DNA from 4 places in the Micromonospora sp. NPDC002717 genome. Region 3 is predicted to be linked to each of the others. Evidence: riboswitches for the same ligand, from Rfam matches in the RefSeq annotation. Region 3 holds a riboswitch; each other region holds the start of a gene.
The links. A riboswitch is a leader RNA that binds a small molecule or an ion and turns the genes downstream of it on or off. The one in region 3 is predicted to bind cyclic di-AMP.
Positions count from the first base shown of each region.

Region 1 (4,232 bases), on a different contig from region 3:
ACTCCGACCGCAGCCGGTACGCCGGCGGCGGCATCCTGGTGGTCGGCCCGTCCTCGGTCTTCGTCGAGTACATCGCATCGGTGCTGCCCTCGCTCGGCGAGGACACCGCCACACTGCACTCGCTGGGCACCCTGTTCCCGGGCATGAGCGCCACCCGCACCGACCCGCCCGCCGTGGCGGCGGTCAAGGGCTCGCTGCGGATGCGCCGGGTGCTGGAACGGGCGGCCCGGGACGCGGTCCCGGACGGTCCGGCCGAGCTGCGCCTGCTCTACCGGGGCGAGCTGCTCCGGCTGGACCGCCGCGAGCTGGACGCCATCCGGGAGCGGGCGATGCCCCGGGGCGCCCGCCGCAACGAGGTGCGCCGCGCCGGCTTCGACGGCGTCTTCGCCGCGCTCTGGGCGCAGGCCCGTCGGCTGGGCATCGGCCGGCTGCCCGAGCAGCGCGCGTTCGAGGACGAGATCGCCGAGCGGCCGGAGTTCCGGGAGTTCCTCAAGGCGTGGTGGCCCCGGCTGCACCCCCGGCACGTGCTGGGCTGGCTGGCCCGCCCCGACCGGCTGCGCCGGTACGCCGGCGGGATCCTCTCCGGCGCCGAGATCCGGCTGCTGACCGACGCGTACCGGAGCCTGGACCGCGCCGGGCTGACGATCGCCGACATCGCGCTGCTGGACGAGCTGGACGCGCTGCTCGGCAAGCCGATGAAGCCGGCCCGGCCGAAGCGGGACCCGTTCCAGCTGGCCGGCGGGGTCCGCGAGCTGAGCACGTTCGCCGACCGGCAGCGCGCGGCCCGCGAGGCGGCGCGGCAGCGCCCGGAGGACTACCGGGAGTACGCGCACGTCGTGGTCGACGAGTCGCAGGACGTCTCGCCGATGCAGTGGCGCATGATCGGCCGGCGCGGACGGCTGGCCTCGTGGACGGTGGTGGGCGACCCGGCGCAGACGGCGTGGACCGGCGACCCGGAGGAGCTGGCCCGCGCCCGGGACCAGGCGCTGGGCCGGCGCAAGAGGCACCACTTCACCCTGACCACGAACTACCGCAACTCGGCGGAGATCTTCGCGGTGGCGGCGGCCGAGATCCGCCGGCTGCACCCGGACCTCCCGCTGCCCAGGGCGGTGCGCTCCACCGGCGTCGACCCGGTCGAGCTGGTGGTGCTGCCGGCGGAGCTGGAGACCGCCGTGGCGACGGCGGCCACGGCGTTGCTGGCCGAGGTGGAGGGCACCGTGGGCGTGATCACCCCGGTGCCCCGCCGGGACGAGGTGGCCGGGTGGCTGGGCGGGCTTGACGCGCCGCGCCTGCAGGTGGTGACCAGCCTGGAGGCCAAGGGCATGGAGTACGACGGCGTGGTCCTGGTCGCCCCGGGCGAGATCCGGGCCGACCCGGGTTCGGGCGTACGGACGCTCTACGTCGCGCTGTCGCGGGCCACCCAGCGGCTGACCACCGTCGACCCGACCGGCTGAGTCGTCCCGACCGGCTGAGTCGTCCCGACCGCCGCCGGGCAATCACTTGCACATATTGCGATGTGAGCATAGATTGAACCGGGTCCTGACGGGTGACGGAAGGTGGGCGCGTGGGTGCAGGTCATGACCACCACCACGGGTCGGTCGCGAATGCCGCGCACCGCCACCGGGGCCGCCTCTGGGCGGCGTTCGCGCTGCTCGGCGCCCTGATGGTGGTGGAGGCGGTGGCCGCCTTCCGCACCGGCTCGCTGGCTCTGCTGAGCGACGCCGGGCACATGTTCACCGACGTGCTCGGCATCGGCATGGCGCTCGCGGCGATCACCGCGACCCGGCGCGCCGGCGCGGACCCGCAGCGCACCTTCGGCCTCTACCGGCTGGAGGTGCTGGCCGCCCTGGCCAACGCCGTGCTGCTCTCCGGCGTCGCGGTCTACGTGGTCGTCGAGGCCGCACGCCGGTTCGGCGACCCGCCGGAGGTGCTCGCCGGCCCGATGCTCGCGGTCGCCGTGCTCGGCCTGCTCGCCAACGTGGCCGCCTTCGCCCTGCTGCGGTCCGGGGCGAAGGAGAGCATCAACATGCAGGGCGCGTACCTGGAGGTGCTGGGCGACCTGCTGGGCTCACTCGGCGTGATCGGCGCGGCCCTGCTGATCGCCGTCACCGACTGGTGGTGGGCGGACCCGCTGGTCGCGGTGGCGATCGGGATGTTCATCCTGCCCCGCACCTGGCGGCTCGGGCGCGCCGCGCTGCGCATCCTGGTGCAGGCCGCGCCGGAGCACCTCGAGGTCACCAGGGTGCACGACCGGCTGGCCGCCGTGCCCGGCGTGGCCGAGGTGCACGACCTGCACGTCTGGACGCTGACCTCCGGGATGGAGGTGGCCTCGGCGCACCTGACGATGGAGCCGGGCGCGGAGGTCGGCGCGGTGCTCACCGCGGCCCGGACGGCCCTGCACGAGGACTTCCAGATCGAGCACGCGACGTTGCAGATCGAGCCGGGGGCGTCTCCCGGGGCCTGCGGGTCGGTTGAGTGGTAATGAGCACAGCCTTAAATCTGGGAGAGTATTGTTGACTTATGTCGGATTTGACGGTAAGCGGACAGGCACCCTCAGTCACCTGCGCTGCACCAGTCACACCGACACCGGTAGGCTCGGCTCCGGCCTCCGCCAGGCGGCACCCACCGGTGCCGGCGGTGGCCGCCGCCTAATCGCCCGGCGGGGCGAACCGGGGAACCATGTTCGTGGGGTGCATCCGCGTCAGCGGTAGGGATCTTCCGTCCCGAACCCGTCAGCTAACCCGGTCGGCGGCTGACGGAAGGACACGTGTATGCCAGTGATGGCACCTGTACGACGACGCGCCGCCCGGTTGGCGGCCCTGATCGCCGCGACGCTCGCCCTCGGCGCCGCGGTCACCCCGGTCACCACCGCCCCCGCGGCGGCCGCCTCCCGGGCCGGCCTGCTCGCCGCAGCCCCCGGCCAGGACCAGGAGGGCGGCACGCCCGCCCTGCGGGCCCAGCTCGAAGCCGCCAGCAAGGGCTACCTGGACGCCAAGCGGGCGCTGGACACGTCGGTCAAGCGGCAGCAGCAGCTCGCCGCGCAGCTCAAGACGACCGAGAGCGAGCTGACCGAGCGGAACAGCAAGGTCGGCGAGATCGCCGGAGTGGCCTACCGGACCGGCCGGCTGGGGGTGGTTTCCGCCCTGCTCAACAGCAGCTCGCCGGACGGCTTCATGGACCGGGCCGCCGCTCTCGACGCGGTGGCCGCCAACGAGGACCGGGCGCTCCGCGAGCTCCAGGAGACCCGCGACCAGGCCACCCGCACCAAGCTCGCCCTGGACGGCGAGATCCGGGAGCAGCGCAAGCAGGTCACGGTGATGGCCAAGCGCAAGGAGCAGGCGGAGCGGGCGCTGACGGTCGCCAACCGGTCGCAGGCAAGTGGCGGCGGGCCGGGCGGCAGCTCCACCGCGACGGCGAAGCCGGCGCCACGCAACTCCGACGGGTCCTGGCCGTCCGAGTCGTGCAGCGTCAACGACCCCACCCCCGCCAACGGCTGCATCACCCCGCGCACCCTGCACGCGCTGAACCAGGCCAAGGCGGCCGGCTTCACCCGCTACGTCTCCTGCTACCGCCCCGGCGGCTCCGGCGAGCACCCCAAGGGCCGGGCCTGCGACTTCGCGGCACAGAAGAGCGGGTTCGGCGGCGACGCCACCGGCGGCGACAGGACGTACGGCAACAACCTGGCGGCGTACTTCGTCAAGAACGCCGACCGGCTCGCCGTGCTCTACGTGATCTGGTACAGGCAGATCTGGCTGCCCAGCAGCGGCTGGAAGTCGTACAGCGGGGCCAACGGCGACCCGTCCAGCGACCACACCAACCACGTGCACCTGTCGGTCTACTGACGTTCGGCCCCGGTGACCCGCGGGCGGGTCACCGGGGCCGACCGCTCCCACCGCCACCTCCCCGGCCGACGGCCGGGGATTTCGCCGTGTCGGTGCCCGGCTCAGCCGGGCGGTGACTCCGGCGGGTGCCCACCGAGGGCGACGCCGAGCCGGGCCGCCAGCCCGAGGTGGGCGGCGCGCGCCTGGCGGAAGGCGTAGCCGAAGAGCGGGACCGGCGCGGCGAGGGTGATCTCGACGTCGATCCGGACCACGCCGTCCGGCTCGGCCCGCAGTCGGGTCCGGTTGCGCACCGTGGTGGCCGGCCACTGCCGGGCCACGGTGACGATCTCGTCCGGCCCGTCGACCAGGACGTCGGCCCGGTAGGTGACCGGCAGGCGCAGCGGCCCGACG
Region 1 covers NZ_JBEOVW010000011.1:26,138-30,369, reverse strand. The annotation lists gene ABT006_RS18075 (HelD family protein) at 1-1,454, shown strand, start outside; gene ABT006_RS18070 (cation diffusion facilitator family transporter) at 1,565-2,482, shown strand; cyclic di-AMP (ydaO/yuaA leader) riboswitch at 2,636-2,767, shown strand; gene ABT006_RS18065 (coiled-coil domain-containing protein) at 2,781-3,842, shown strand; gene ABT006_RS18060 (SRPBCC family protein) at 3,944-4,232, opposite strand, start outside.
Region 1: it holds a riboswitch for cyclic di-AMP, as region 3 does, so the genes downstream of both, ABT006_RS18065 (coiled-coil domain-containing protein) here and ABT006_RS14775 (C39 family peptidase) in region 3, are expected to answer to the same signal.

Region 2 (4,232 bases), on a different contig from region 3:
TGTCGCCGCCGCCCGCACACCGACCACGGTAGCCCCCGGGGCCGGCGCGTCTGGGGGCGACCGGCGCACCCGGCGGCGAATCCACCCCGGACGAGACCGCCGTGTCGGCCACGACGGGGCGGTCGACCCGCGGTGACCGGGCGGCGACCAGCGGTCGCCGGACGGGACGGCCCGCGGCCGACACCAGCCCTCACGACCTGCGCCCGGATGTCGGGATGGCTACCATTCGGCCGGTGGCCCTCCGCACTCCGCGCCGCCCGCACCGCTGCCCCGACCGGGCGGCGGTATCGAGCGACCGCGACCGGCCGGGCCGGGCCGTCGCGGTGCGTGACCGGCCCGACACCACAGGGCGATCCGCCGCGGCGGCCACCCGGGCACGCCGAACCGACCGGCCCGCCGGCACGTACCCCGCCCTGGATTCGTTGGGAGACACTCGATGGGCGCCGACCACACCCGTCCCGCACCGTCCGCACCGCCGGGGGTGCGACGGATCCTCGTCGCGACGGTGGTGCCCCTCTTCGTCGCCACCCTGATCGCGGCCCTGCTGCTCTGGCCGTGGGACGCCCCGGACGCCGCGCCCGGCACCGATCCGCCCCGCCACCACGGCACGGTGACCCGGGTGGTGACGGAGCCGTGCCCGCCCACCCCGGAGACGCCGGAGGGCGCCCCGGGCGCCGCGGAGGGCCCCTGCGGCACCGTGACCGTACGCGTCGACGACGGCCCCGACGCCGGCCAGCAGGTGGAGACGCCCGTACCGGCAGGGCCGGGGGCGCCGACGGTCGCGGTCGGCGACGAGATCATCCTGGTCCAGCTCACCGATCCCGCCGACCCCTCGGCGAGCGCCTACAACATCGCCGAGCACCAGCGCGGCAAGCCGCTGCTCTGGTTGGTGGTGCTCTTCGCCGCCGCGATCGTCGCGTTCGGGCGGTGGCGGGGGCTCGCGGCGCTGGCCGGCCTGGCGGCGAGCTTCGCCATCCTGCTGACCTTCGTGCTGCCCGGCATCAGCGCCGGCAGCCCACCGCTGCTGGTCGCGGTCGTCGGCGCGGCACTGATCATGTTCGTGGTGCTCTACCTGACGCACGGGGTGACCGCGCAGACCTCGGTCGCCGTGCTCGGCACGCTGGGCAGCCTGGTGCTGACGGGCGTGCTCGGCACGATCGCCACCGCGGCGACCCACCTGACCGGGTTCGGCACCGAGGACGCCACCACGCTGTCGATGTTCCAGGCCGACGTCGACCTGCACGGCCTGCTGCTCGCCGGGATCATCATCGGCTCGCTCGGCGTGCTCGACGACGTCACCGTGACGCAGGCCGCGACGGTCACCGAGCTGGCGCACGCCAACCCGGGGCTGTCCCGGATGCAGCTGTACCGGGCGGCCACCCGGGTCGGTCGCGCGCACATCGCCTCGACGGTGAACACCATCGTGCTGGCGTACGCCGGGGCCTCGCTGCCGGTGCTGCTCCTGCTGACCGCCGACTCCCGGGCGGTGAGCCAGATCCTGACCAGCGAGTTCCTGGCCCAGGAGATCGTCCGCAGCGCGGTCGCCACCCTGGGCCTGATCGCCGCCGTGCCGCTGACCACCGGGCTCGCGGCCGTGGTGACCACGGCCGGCCGGCGCGGCGGCGAGTCAGCCGACCGCGGCGCACCGCCGACCCCGCCTGCTCCCCGACCGGCGGCCGACCGGTCCGAGGCGCTGGAGGCCCTCAGCGGGCCGCGCGCCGGAAACACCGCCTCCGCAGCCCCCGCCGGGTGGCCCGACCGCGACGGGAGCACGGACACCGCATGGTGAAACTCCTCAGCGTGACCGATCAGGACGTCCCGCCTGATAAACGCGTCACTGCTCACCCTCCGCCGTTACGAAATAACGCATTTAGTCGGCTTAGGGACGTAGATCCCCGGCAGGGCTCTCGGGTAACCTCGCTGCCGGTCACCGCCGAAGGCGCGCAGCGGCGCCTGCGGTGCCGCCGCCCAATCGCCGCCAGGCGAGCCGGGGACCCAGGTACGTGGGGTGAATCCGCGACAGCGGTAGGGGCCACTTCCGCCCCGAACCCGTCAGCTAACCCGGTCGGCGGTCGACGGAAGGGAAAAATGTGACGGCACCCCTACGCCGCTGGTTGACACCTGTGGTGGCCGTGATCGCCGCCCTGGCCGTCTTCGCCGGGCCCCTCCCGGCGGCGGCCGCACCCACCCCACCGCCCCAGCCCTCCGGCCACGGGGACGACGAGCCCAAGCTGCTCAACGACCTGATCGAGACGCGGAACCGCAACTACGTCCAGGCCAAGGCGAAGCTCGCGAAGTCGAAGAAGCGCCAACTGGAACTGGCCCTGGAGGTCGACCGGGCGCAGGCCGACCTGGCAGCGCTGGCCCCGCAGGTGAGCCAGATCGCCGCCCAGTCCTACCGGACCGGGCGGATCGGCGCGGTGTCGATGCTGCTGGACACCGCCAGCCCCGACTCGTTCGTCAAGCGCGCCGCCGCCCTCGACGAGCTGAACCTGGTCAACTCCAAGAAACTCGCCGAGGTGAACGCGGTCAAGAACCGCGCCGAGCAGGCCAAGCTGGCGCTCGACGCCGAGGTTCGCGAGCAGACGAAGCTGACCAACGAGATGGCCCGCGGCAAGCGCGAGGCGGAGAAGGCGCTCGCACTGGTCGGCGGCAGGGGGCTGACCAGCGGCAAGGTGGTCGCCACCTCGCCGGTGGCCCGGATGGCACCGGGTCGTACTGCCGACGGCGACTGGAAGCCCCTGTCCTGCACCGAGGACGACCCCACCACCTCCGGCTGCATCACCGCGCGCACGCTGCACATGTACAAGGAGGTCAAGCGGGCCGGCTTCAACCGCTTCGTCGGCTGTTACCGCTCCGGCGGGCCGTACGAGCATCCGAAGGGCCGGGCCTGCGACTGGTCGCTGCAGAGGAGTGGCTTCTCCCCCTGGCACAACGACGACACCTACATGTACGGCAACAACCTGACCGCGTTCCTGGTCCGTAACGCCGACCGGCTCGGCATCTACTACGTGATCTGGAACCGGCAGATCTGGTTCCCGGCGACCGGCTGGAAGTCCTACAGCGGCCCGTCGAACCATACGGACCACGTGCACGTGTCGCTGCTCTGACGGCAGCCAACGACAGGGCCGCCCCGCAGTCGCGGGGCGGCCCTGTCGGCGTCTGTCGCCGTGTCGGCGTCCGTGACCCTGCTGGCGTCCACGGCCTGTGGTCGCCGCCCGTGGCCCTGCCGACGCCTGTGGCCCTCGTCGCCGGGCGTCGTCGGGCGTCCGGGCCGGGCCGGGCGAGCGTGGGAACCGGTCAGGCGAGGGCGGCGCTGGCGGCCGGCTGTGCCCCGTCGACCGCGCCCGGCCCGGTGGGCGCGGCGGCGACCCCCCGCGGCTCGCCGGTCGGCACGGCGGTGACCGCCCGCGCCTCGCCGGCGGCCAGCCGGTATGACATGCCCACGACGGCGCAGCGCCCGGCGGCAACCTCGGCGGCGAGTACGGCCGACCTGTCCAGCATCGCCTCGACGGTCTGCGCGATGTGGATGTCGACGATCCGGTCGATGTCGTCCACGCCCTCGGCGGCGGCGCGGCGCAGGCTGGGCACCACGGCGTCCACCACGGCGCGCAGGTGCCCAGCCGGGGGCGCGCCGGTGGCGTCCGCCGCACGGGCCGCCTGGACGGCCCCGCAGGAGTCGTGCCCGAGGACCACCACCAGCGGCGTGCGCAGGACCGTCACGGCGTACTCGACGCTGCCCAGCACCTCGGGGCCGACCGTGTGTCCGGCGGTGCGCACCACGAAGAGGTCGCCGAGGCCGCGGTCGAAGATGATCTCCGCGGCGAGCCGGGAGTCGGAGCAGCCGACGATCACCGCGAACGGGTGCTGCCCGTCCGCGACCGCGGCACGATGCCCGGCGTCCTGGTTGGGGTGGCGTGGAGTGCCGGTGACGAACCGGTGGTTGCCGGCCTGCAACTCGGCGAACGCCTGCTCCGGGTCGCCGGGAGTGGGGAGCGCGTCCCGCACGGCGGTCGAGCCCCCCGGTGCCGGCTCCGACGGCTTCCGCTCCGGGCCCGGCTGCGCGCCGGGAGATCCGGGACGATTCATCTCCCTCACCTCGTCCCTCACGTGAACGACCTGGTCATCCCGGCCGACGCTGGACGCGGGCAGTCCCCACGGTCACACGCACTCGAAGGTACGTCAAGGGATGCGTGATATGCATTTCATATGTTCGCGCCCGGCTGCGGACG
Region 2 covers NZ_JBEOVW010000001.1:147,915-152,146, forward strand. The annotation lists gene ABT006_RS00760 (hypothetical protein) at 1-18, opposite strand, end outside; gene ABT006_RS00765 (YibE/F family protein) at 437-1,789, shown strand; cyclic di-AMP (ydaO/yuaA leader) riboswitch at 1,956-2,087, shown strand; gene ABT006_RS00770 (coiled-coil domain-containing protein) at 2,091-3,110, shown strand; gene ABT006_RS00775 (carbonic anhydrase) at 3,301-4,089, opposite strand.
Region 2: it holds a riboswitch for cyclic di-AMP, as region 3 does, so the genes downstream of both, ABT006_RS00770 (coiled-coil domain-containing protein) here and ABT006_RS14775 (C39 family peptidase) in region 3, are expected to answer to the same signal.

Region 3 (4,232 bases):
GGGCGGCCGGACCACCCGTCCACCCTGGTCCGGGGTGGACGGCCGGACGCGCCGAGCACCGGGCCGGAGGGCCGCCGAGACCGCCGCACCCGGGACACGCCCGGCGGCGATGCGGACCGGCGGCATCGGCGGTAGCGTGGTCGCGTGCTTGCCGTCGCGCTCACCTGTCCCCTGTGGTGGGTGGCGCGGTGGGCCGCGCGGCTGCTGACCGGCCTCGCCGTCGCGGTCGCGTTCGCCGTCGGCGCCGGGGCCCTTCCCGCCGTCTCGGCCCAGGCCGGAGTGCCGTCGACCGACACCTGGGCGCCCCCGGCTCACACCTGGGCGCCCCCGGCCCCGGCGCTCCCCGTCACGCTGGCACCCGCCGACCCGCCCGTGGTCGTCGCCGACCACCGCGTCGTCGCCGCCGACCGGGCCGCCACCGGCCCCGGCCACCCCGCCGCTCCGGCCGACCCGGGCGCAGCCGCCGGGGCCGTCACCGTCGGCCCGGTCCCCGCGCCGGCCGGGCACACCCCGGGGACGGTCGGCCCCCGGGGCCCGCCGCACGTGTGATCCGCACCGCCCCGCGGGGCACGCGCCCCGCGACCGCACCCGCCGCAACGGCGTAGGAAGGGCACCTTCCGCTGTCGCAGGCGTTGGCAAAGGCGCCCGTCATCCGCCCTCCACCACCCGCACCCGTCCCGGCGGCGGGACGTGGCACCGCCGCGCCCCGCCATCCGGGCGCCGGGTGCGCCCCGCTGCCGCACTCGCTCCCCGTGAGGTGCCGACCATGGAGACCGTCGTCTACCAGTTCCTGATCGAGGTGCCGCGGGCCGTCGCCATCTGGTCCGCCCTGCTCCTGCTGGCCCTGACCGTGCTCGCCGTGCTGGTCGCCCGCCCCGAGCGGGTCCGTCCCGACGGCGAGCCGGTCGCCCCGCCCGCGGTCGACCCCGAGGCGGAGGCGGCCGACCTGCGCCGCTACGCCGAGGAGGTGGCCGTCGCGGCGGGCCGGGCCGCCCGCACCGCCCGGCGGCGGCGGGCCGACTGGCTCGCCGCGCAGGAGGAGGCCGGCCGGGCCTGGCGGGCGTACGACGAGGCGGAGACCGCCGCCCGCCGCTTCACCGGGGCCGCCGCCCTGCCCGCCCCGCGCACCCCGCGCACCCCCGCCGAGTACGCCGCCCGCGAGCGCTGGCTGCACCAGGCGGCGGTGGCGGCCCACTGGCGCGGCGACCTCTCCACCCGCCAACTCCGCGAGGTGTTCGGCCGCCGGGCCGGCTGGGATCCCCGCCGACACCCGGTCGAGCAGGAGATCGCGCTGGCCCGGGCGGTACGCGCCGCGAGGCGGGCCGACCACCGGGCCGCCGCCGAGCGGGAACGGTTGGCGTGGCGGGACGCCGACCTGGCCGCCGAGGCGGCGCGGGCGCTGGCCGGGGAGGCGTACGCGGCGGCGGTCCGGCTCCGGCCGGGCCGGCTCCCGGCGGCCCGGCCGGTGTCCGCCGGGCGTCGGCCCGCGCTCGCCGCGCGCTGGCGGCCCGCGCGGGTGGGCTGAACCGCCGGGGCAATTTCGTGACGCCGGTCATAGCGGTGCCGAACCGGTCATCCGGCGCGGCCCGGCCGATTCCCGCCGACGATTCCGCGCCGATGTCCGTCGCTCGTCCGGTTGTCGACGCAAGGTGCGTCGGGAAACGGTCGTCCCATTGAGTCACGTCAGTGCCGAACTGACCGCAAAAAAAGTCCCTCGATCAAGGTTTAAGCAGGTGGGAGCGGGTTGGCAGGGTGCGGGCCGACCAGTAGTGTCGGCCCGTCCGGTGCGGTACCCGATCGCAAGAGGCGACGCCGCGCCGACCCGCCTAATCGTGAACAGGCGAGCCGGGGACCCAGTGCAACATCGGGGTGAATCCGCGGGCCACGGCCCACGGTAGGGCGTTCTTCCCGCCCGAATCCGTCAGCTAACCCGGTCGGCGGCGTCGGAAGGAGTTCCATCCCCGTGCAGCACCCACCCGCCCCTCGGTCGTTCCGGCGCCTCCACGGCGCCGCGGTGCCCGCGCTCGCCCGACCGCACGCCGCGAGCTGACCCACCGGTCACCGCCCGTCGCCCGGCATCCCGGGCGCATCCCCTGAGTGGTCCACCACCGCCGGACGCCGTCCGCGCGGTCGGTCCCCCCTGCGCGGACCGGCGGCCGCTCACCCCCCGAGCCCGTGGAGGAAACCGTGAAGCACCACCTCAAGCGACAGCTCCGTCGCCTCACGTCCGAGCGTCCGTACCAGGTGGCCGCCGCGTCGGCCGCGGCGCTCGTGCTCGCGTCGGGCACCGGCGCGCTGCTGGCCGGCACCGACGAGGCACCCGCCGCCGCACAGGCCCCGGTGGCCGTGAGCGAGCTGCGGGACGGCACCGTCGCCTCGCGCGGCGACGCCCGCGTCGCGGCGGCCCCGTCGACCGGCGCCCCGGCCGCGTCCAGCGCCGCTCCGTCGGCCAGCGCCACCAGCGCCGCCCCGAACCCGGACCTGACCCGCAAGCCGGAGCCGCCGAAGCCGCCGAAGGCGAAGTCCCTGGACTACGACTACCAGGCCCAGACCACCTTCTACAACTGCGGTCCGGCCGCCGTCCGGCACGCCCTCAGCGCCGCCGGCATCGCGCGCAGCCAGGACGCCCTCGGTGCCCAGCTGGGCACCGACGAGATGGGCACCGACTCGGCCGAGGACACCACCCGGGTGCTGAACGCGACGGTGAAGGGTGACCCGTACCGGACCCGGATGATCCCGGGCGGTGCCGCGACCCCGGCGCAGATGGACCAGCTCCAGGCCGACGTCGTCGCCGCCATCACGGACGGGCGGGGCGTCGTGGTGAACGTCGCCGGCAGCGCCACGGACACCGACGGCGGCTGGCACTCGTTCCCCGGCGGCCACTACATCGCCGTCGTGGGCTACCAGGACGAGGGCCGGCTGGTGAAGATCGCCGACTCGGCGAACCCGGCGACCGCGTCGTACTGGATGTCCACCATCGCCCTGGCGAACTGGGCCGCCACCCGCGGCTACTCCGCCTGAGAAAGACACCCGTCGGGCGTCGGCTCCCCACCCCGGGAGCCGGCGCCCGATGTCGTCTCCGGGTCACGGCCCTCGCCGGGGCGTACGGCGGGTGGCACACTGCGGCCTATGGTCGATGAATCGGGTGACCGGGACGGCCGGCGCGTCCTGCTGCTGCTGCACGGCATGGGCGCGACCGGGGACGTGTGGCTGCCCTGGGCGCCGCTGCTGGAGCGCCGGTGGGCGGGGCGGTGGCTGGCGCCGGACCTCGCCGGCCACGGCTGGTCGCCGCCGCTGCCGGCGTACTCGTTCGCCGGGCTGGCCGACCGGATCGCCGCGGGGCTCGCGGCGGGGGACCGGCTCGTCGTGCTGGGGCACTCCCTCGGCGGCGTGGTCGGGCTGGCGCTGGCCGCCCGCCGCGCCGGGCTGCCGGTCGACGCCGTGGTCGGGCTCGGCATCAAGGCCGTCTGGTCCCCGGCCGAGCTGGCGAAGGCCGGGGAGTTGGCCGCCCGACCGGTGACCTGGTTCGCCAGCCGGGACGAGGCGGCCCGCCGGTACCTGCGGGTGGCCGGCCTGACCGGGCTCCTCGCGCCGGACCACCCCGTGGTCGAGGCCGGGCTGCGGCAGGTCGACGGCCGCTGGCGGCTGGCGATGGACCCCGCCGCGTTCGGGGTGGGGGAGCCGGACCTGCCGACCCTGCTGGCGGCGACGGACGTGCCGGTGCTGCTGGCCCGCGGCGAGCACGACCCGATGGTCACCGACGCCCAGCTCAAGGAGCTGGGCGTGCCGGTCGCCACCCTGCCCGGCCTGGGCCACAACGCCCACGTCGAGGCCCCCGAGGCCGTCCTGGAGCTGGTCGACCCGTACCGCTGACCCGCGAGGCGGCGGCCGGTCAGGCGGTGGCGGACAGGGTCGCCCCGTCCGGCTCGACCGGCAGGCCGGGCCCGCCGACGGCGCGCGGCGTCGGCGGGTTCCAGTCCGCGTCGAGCTGCCGCCGCGCGGCGTCCAGGAACGCCTCGGCGTACGACTCGGCCGGGAAGTCGCCCAGGTAGCGGCTCCGGGTGGCCCAGCGGGCGGTGGCGAGCGGGTCGGTGTCGAGCAGCGCGGCCAGCACCTCGTCCACGTTGGACATGTCGCGGCGCAGCACGTAGCCCGAGCCGGCCAGCGGGAACCGCTCGGCGAACCGGTCGCCCTCGTCGCCCATGTCCGTGACCGCGTACGGCTTGCCGGAG
Region 3 covers NZ_JBEOVW010000008.1:205,858-210,089, reverse strand. The annotation lists gene ABT006_RS14785 (hypothetical protein) at 145-549, shown strand; gene ABT006_RS14780 (hypothetical protein) at 767-1,525, shown strand; cyclic di-AMP (ydaO/yuaA leader) riboswitch at 1,814-1,955, shown strand; gene ABT006_RS14775 (C39 family peptidase) at 2,176-3,021, shown strand; gene ABT006_RS14770 (alpha/beta fold hydrolase) at 3,130-3,873, shown strand; gene ABT006_RS14765 (CDP-glycerol glycerophosphotransferase family protein) at 3,893-4,232, opposite strand, start outside.

Region 4 (4,232 bases), on a different contig from region 3:
GGCTGCGGGCCAGCCGGGCGACCCGGGCCGGGTCGGTGACCGGCCGGGCGTGGCCGGCGACGTAGGCCTCGTCGTCACTCTCCTCCGGCGGGAAGGAGTGCAGGGCGTAGCGGCCGTCGCGTTCCAGGTCGCGCCGCTTCGGCGAGTCGACCACGAAGCAGAAGAGCCCCTCGTCGGTGATCACCGGAGAGACGGGATGGACCCGGGGCCCGCCGTCGGCGCGGACGGTGGCCAGGTAGCCGAAGCCCGGCCCGTACTGCTGCATGAGGGAGCGGATCCCGTCGGCGAGGCGGGGCTCGTCGGCGGCGAATTCGGACCAGGAAGCCATGCCGACATTCTATCGAACACGTGTACGAACAGGTAGTCCGACACGCAGGTCACGCACATCGCTCGCTAAGGTGGTGCGATGCTGCTCTCCGACCGCGACCTGGTCTCCGAGATCAAGGCGGGCACGCTCGCGCTGGAGCCGTTCGAGCCCACGCTGGTGCAACCGTCCAGCATCGACGTCCGCCTGGACAAGCTCTTCCGCGTCTTCAACAACCATCTCTACACCCACATCGACCCGGCGATGCAGCAGGACGACCTGACGTCGATGGTCGAGGTGCCCGAGGGCGAGCCGTTCGTGCTGCACCCGGGCGAGTTCGTGCTCGCCTCGACGCTGGAGGTGATCTCCCTCGGCGACCAGCTCGCCGGGCGGCTGGAGGGCAAGTCGAGCCTGGGACGGCTCGGCCTGCTCACCCACTCCACCGCGGGCTTCATCGACCCGGGCTTCTCCGGCCACGTGACGCTGGAGCTGTCCAACGTGGCCAACCTGCCCATCACCCTCTGGCCGGGCATGAAAATCGGTCAGCTCTGCATCTTCCGGCTCTCGTCGCCGGCCGAGCACCCGTACGGCTCGGCCGTCTACGGCTCGCGCTACCAGGGGCAGCGCGGCCCGACCCCGAGCCGCTCCTGGCAGCACTGGCGCACCTGGCCGACCCGCTGACCCGACAGTCGCCGTGAGGACGGGCCCTTCCGCGCCAGGAAGGGCCCGTTCCTCACCCACTCAGCCGGGGCGGCCGTAACTGTGGATCGGGCCGTCGTCGACCTTCTTCATCTTCACCGGCACCCCGGCTCGGGAGGCGTGCACCACCCAGCCCCCGCCGACGTACATGCCGACGTGGTGCAGGTCGCTGTAGTAGAAGACCAGGTCTCCCGGGCGCAGCTCGCCCCCGGGTGACGGTCGCGGTGACGCGGCGCTGCTGCGCGGCGTTGTGCGGCAGCGAAACCCCGGCCTTCGCCCAGGCGGCGAGCATCAGGCCCGAGCAGTCGTACGCGTTCGGGCCCTCGGCGCCCCAGACGTAGGGCTTGCCGATCTGGGCGCAGGCGAACTTGACCGCAGTGCCGGCCCCGCCACCCGGGTAGCTGGCCGGGCAGGGGGCGGGGCGCAGCGAACCGCCGCCGCCGCTGCCGTAGATCCGCAGCCGCAGCTTCTGCAGCCGGTCGATCTCGGCGTTGATCTGCTTCTTCTTCGCGGCGAGCTGGGCCTCCGTCCGGCCGAGCTGGACGACCATCTCGTCGAGCGGGGCCTTCTTCTCGGCCAGCCGGTCGCGCAGCTCGGCGACCTGCCGCACGTCCTGCTGCTGGTGCTGGGCGAACCGGTCGAGCAGTTCGAGTTGGCCGACCATCTGGTCGGGCGAGCGGCTGCCCAGCAGGGCGTTGACGGCGGAGACGTTCTCGCCCTTGTAGGCGCGGACGGCCAGCGCGCTGACCTCCTCCATCGCCTGCTCGACCTGCCGTTCCAAGGGCTTGATCTGCTTGGCGAGGGCGTCGGCCTGCCTGCGTTTGGCGGCCAGGTCCTGGCGGGTGGCGTTGTGCCGTTCGATGATCGGTTCGAGTTTGTTCCAGTCCTCGTCGATCTGGCGCTCGATCTCGGCGACCGTCGGTTCGGCGTGGGCCGCCGTGGCGCCGCCGGTCAGGACGACGGCGAACGCGGCCAGGGCGGCGAGGGCGGTGGTGCAGCGGTACCAGCGTGGGCGCGGCGCAGCCGTCGTCGGGCCGGCGGGTGCCGACCGTGGCGACGGTGGCCGCGGGGCATGGTGTGCCACCGGGCTCCGTACTCCTTCTTCCCGTACCGCCTACCGGGTTAGCTGACGGGTTCGGGCGGGAAGGGGACGCCCTACCGCAGGTGCTGCGGATTCACCCCGGGGTACCTGGGTCCCCGGCTCGCTCGGGAGCGACTCGGCGGTGTCGGACCGTTACCGCCCCGGATGGGCGGACTGTCGCCGGCCGACGAATGACCAGAGTAGAGACGGTCGTTATCGATCCGCAACCCATCGCACCGTGACACACCGTATTCGTACGGACCGGTGGGAGCGCGCAACTCCGGTCGACGAAATTTTCCTTCTTCAGTAAGTGACGCATGGAAAGGTATTGACCGGAGGTGGCGCCCGGGGCGAAGGTGGCCCCACATTCGCCCGTCCGACCTGGGGGTCTGATGCACCTGTCAGCGACATCGAGGAGCAGACGCGTCCTGCTGGCCGCCGCCGTGGCGGCCGCCCTGGCGGCGACGCCGCTCACCGCCGCCGGAACCGCCGCCGCCGCGCCGACGACCGACCGGCAGCAGCAGTACGCCGCCGCGGCCGCGGAGTACGGCGTGCCGGAGAGCGTCCTGCTCGGAGTCTCCTACCTGCAGTCCCGCTGGGACACCAACGCCGGAACGCCGAGCACCAGCGGCGGCTTCGGACCGATGCACCTCACCGACGCCGAGTACGTCGCCGCACTGCCCGGGGGCACCCACCACGACGAGGGCACCGAGGACCCGCGGGGCGACGACTCCCGCCTGTCCCTGGCCGGGGCGCACGAGCCGCCGGCCGCCCAGCCCCCCGCCGAAGCCTCGCTGCGGACGCTCGACGCCGCCGCCGGGCTGACCGGAGCCAGCGAGGAGGCGCTGCGCACGGACGTCACGGCCAACATCCGGGGTGGCGCGGCGCTGCTGGCCGCGTACCAGAAGGAGATCGGCGCCCCGGTCGGCGCCGACACGGACCCGGCGGCCTGGTACGGCGCGGTGGCCCGCTACTCCGGCGCGGACAGCGCCGACGCCGCGGCGGCCTTCGCCAACGAGGTGTACGCCACCATCGCCGCCGGCGACAGCCGGCTGACCGACGACGGGCAGCAGGTCACCCTCGCCGCCCGCGCGGTGCAGCCGGAACGCTCCTGGCTGGACCGGCTGGGCCTGCGCAAGGTCGCCCGGCCCGACGGGCTGGAGTGCCCCGACACGATCTCCTGCGAGTGGATCCCGGCGCCCTACGCGCAGTACGGCCCGACCGTGGGTGACTACGGCAACCACGACCTCGCCGACCGGCCGACCCAGCAGAAGATCGAGTACATCGTCATCCACGACACCGAGGGCTACTTCGGGCCCAGCGTCAACCTGGTCAAGGACCCGAGGCGGGTGGGCTGGCACTACACCCTGCGCTCGGTGGACGGCCACATCGCCCAGCACATCAAGACCAAGAACGTCGGCTGGCACGCCGGCAACTGGTACGTGAACGCCAAGTCCATCGGCCTGGAGCACGAGGGCTTCGCGGGGCACGGCACCTGGTACACCGAGGCGATGTACCGCACCTCCGCCAAGCTGGTCCGCCACCTGGCGCTGCGGTACAACATCCCGTTGGACCGGCAGCACATCATCGGTCACGACAACGTCCCCGGCACCGTCGCCTCGACCGTGCGCGGCATGCACTGGGACCCGGGCCCGTACTGGGACTGGTCGCACTACTTCGACCTGCTCAAGGCGCCGTTCACGTCGACCGGCACGCCGCACACGGGGCTGGTCACCATCGACCCGGACTTCGCCACCAACCAGCCGCAGTTCACCGGCTGCAACCGGCAGCCGCCCGGCGTGCCGAACCCGCCCCCGCCGGTGGCTCCCTGCCCGCTGCGCGGCTCGTCCGCGGTGATCCTGCACAGCGCGCCGAGCCACGACGCGCCACTGGTCAACGACATCGCGCTGCGGCCCGACGGCACCCCGAACACCATGTACATCTCCGACCACGGCGCCCGGGCCTCCGCCGGGCAGACGTACGCCCTGGCCGAGGTGCAGGGGGACTGGACCGCGATCTGGTACCTCGGCCAGAAGGCGTGGTTCCACAACCCCGCCTCGAAGCCGACCGCGAAGTGGTCCGTGGGCTTCGTGGTGACCCCGAAGGACGGCAGGGCCACCATCCCGGTCTACGGCCGGGCGTACCCGG
Region 4 covers NZ_JBEOVW010000001.1:597,364-601,595, forward strand. The annotation lists gene ABT006_RS02960 (pyridoxamine 5'-phosphate oxidase family protein) at 1-328, opposite strand, end outside; gene dcd (dCTP deaminase) at 407-985, shown strand; gene ABT006_RS35060 (C40 family peptidase) at 1,038-2,087, opposite strand; cyclic di-AMP (ydaO/yuaA leader) riboswitch at 2,100-2,236, opposite strand; gene ABT006_RS02980 (N-acetylmuramoyl-L-alanine amidase) at 2,477-4,232, shown strand, end outside.
Region 4: it holds a riboswitch for cyclic di-AMP, as region 3 does, so the genes downstream of both, ABT006_RS35060 (C40 family peptidase) here and ABT006_RS14775 (C39 family peptidase) in region 3, are expected to answer to the same signal.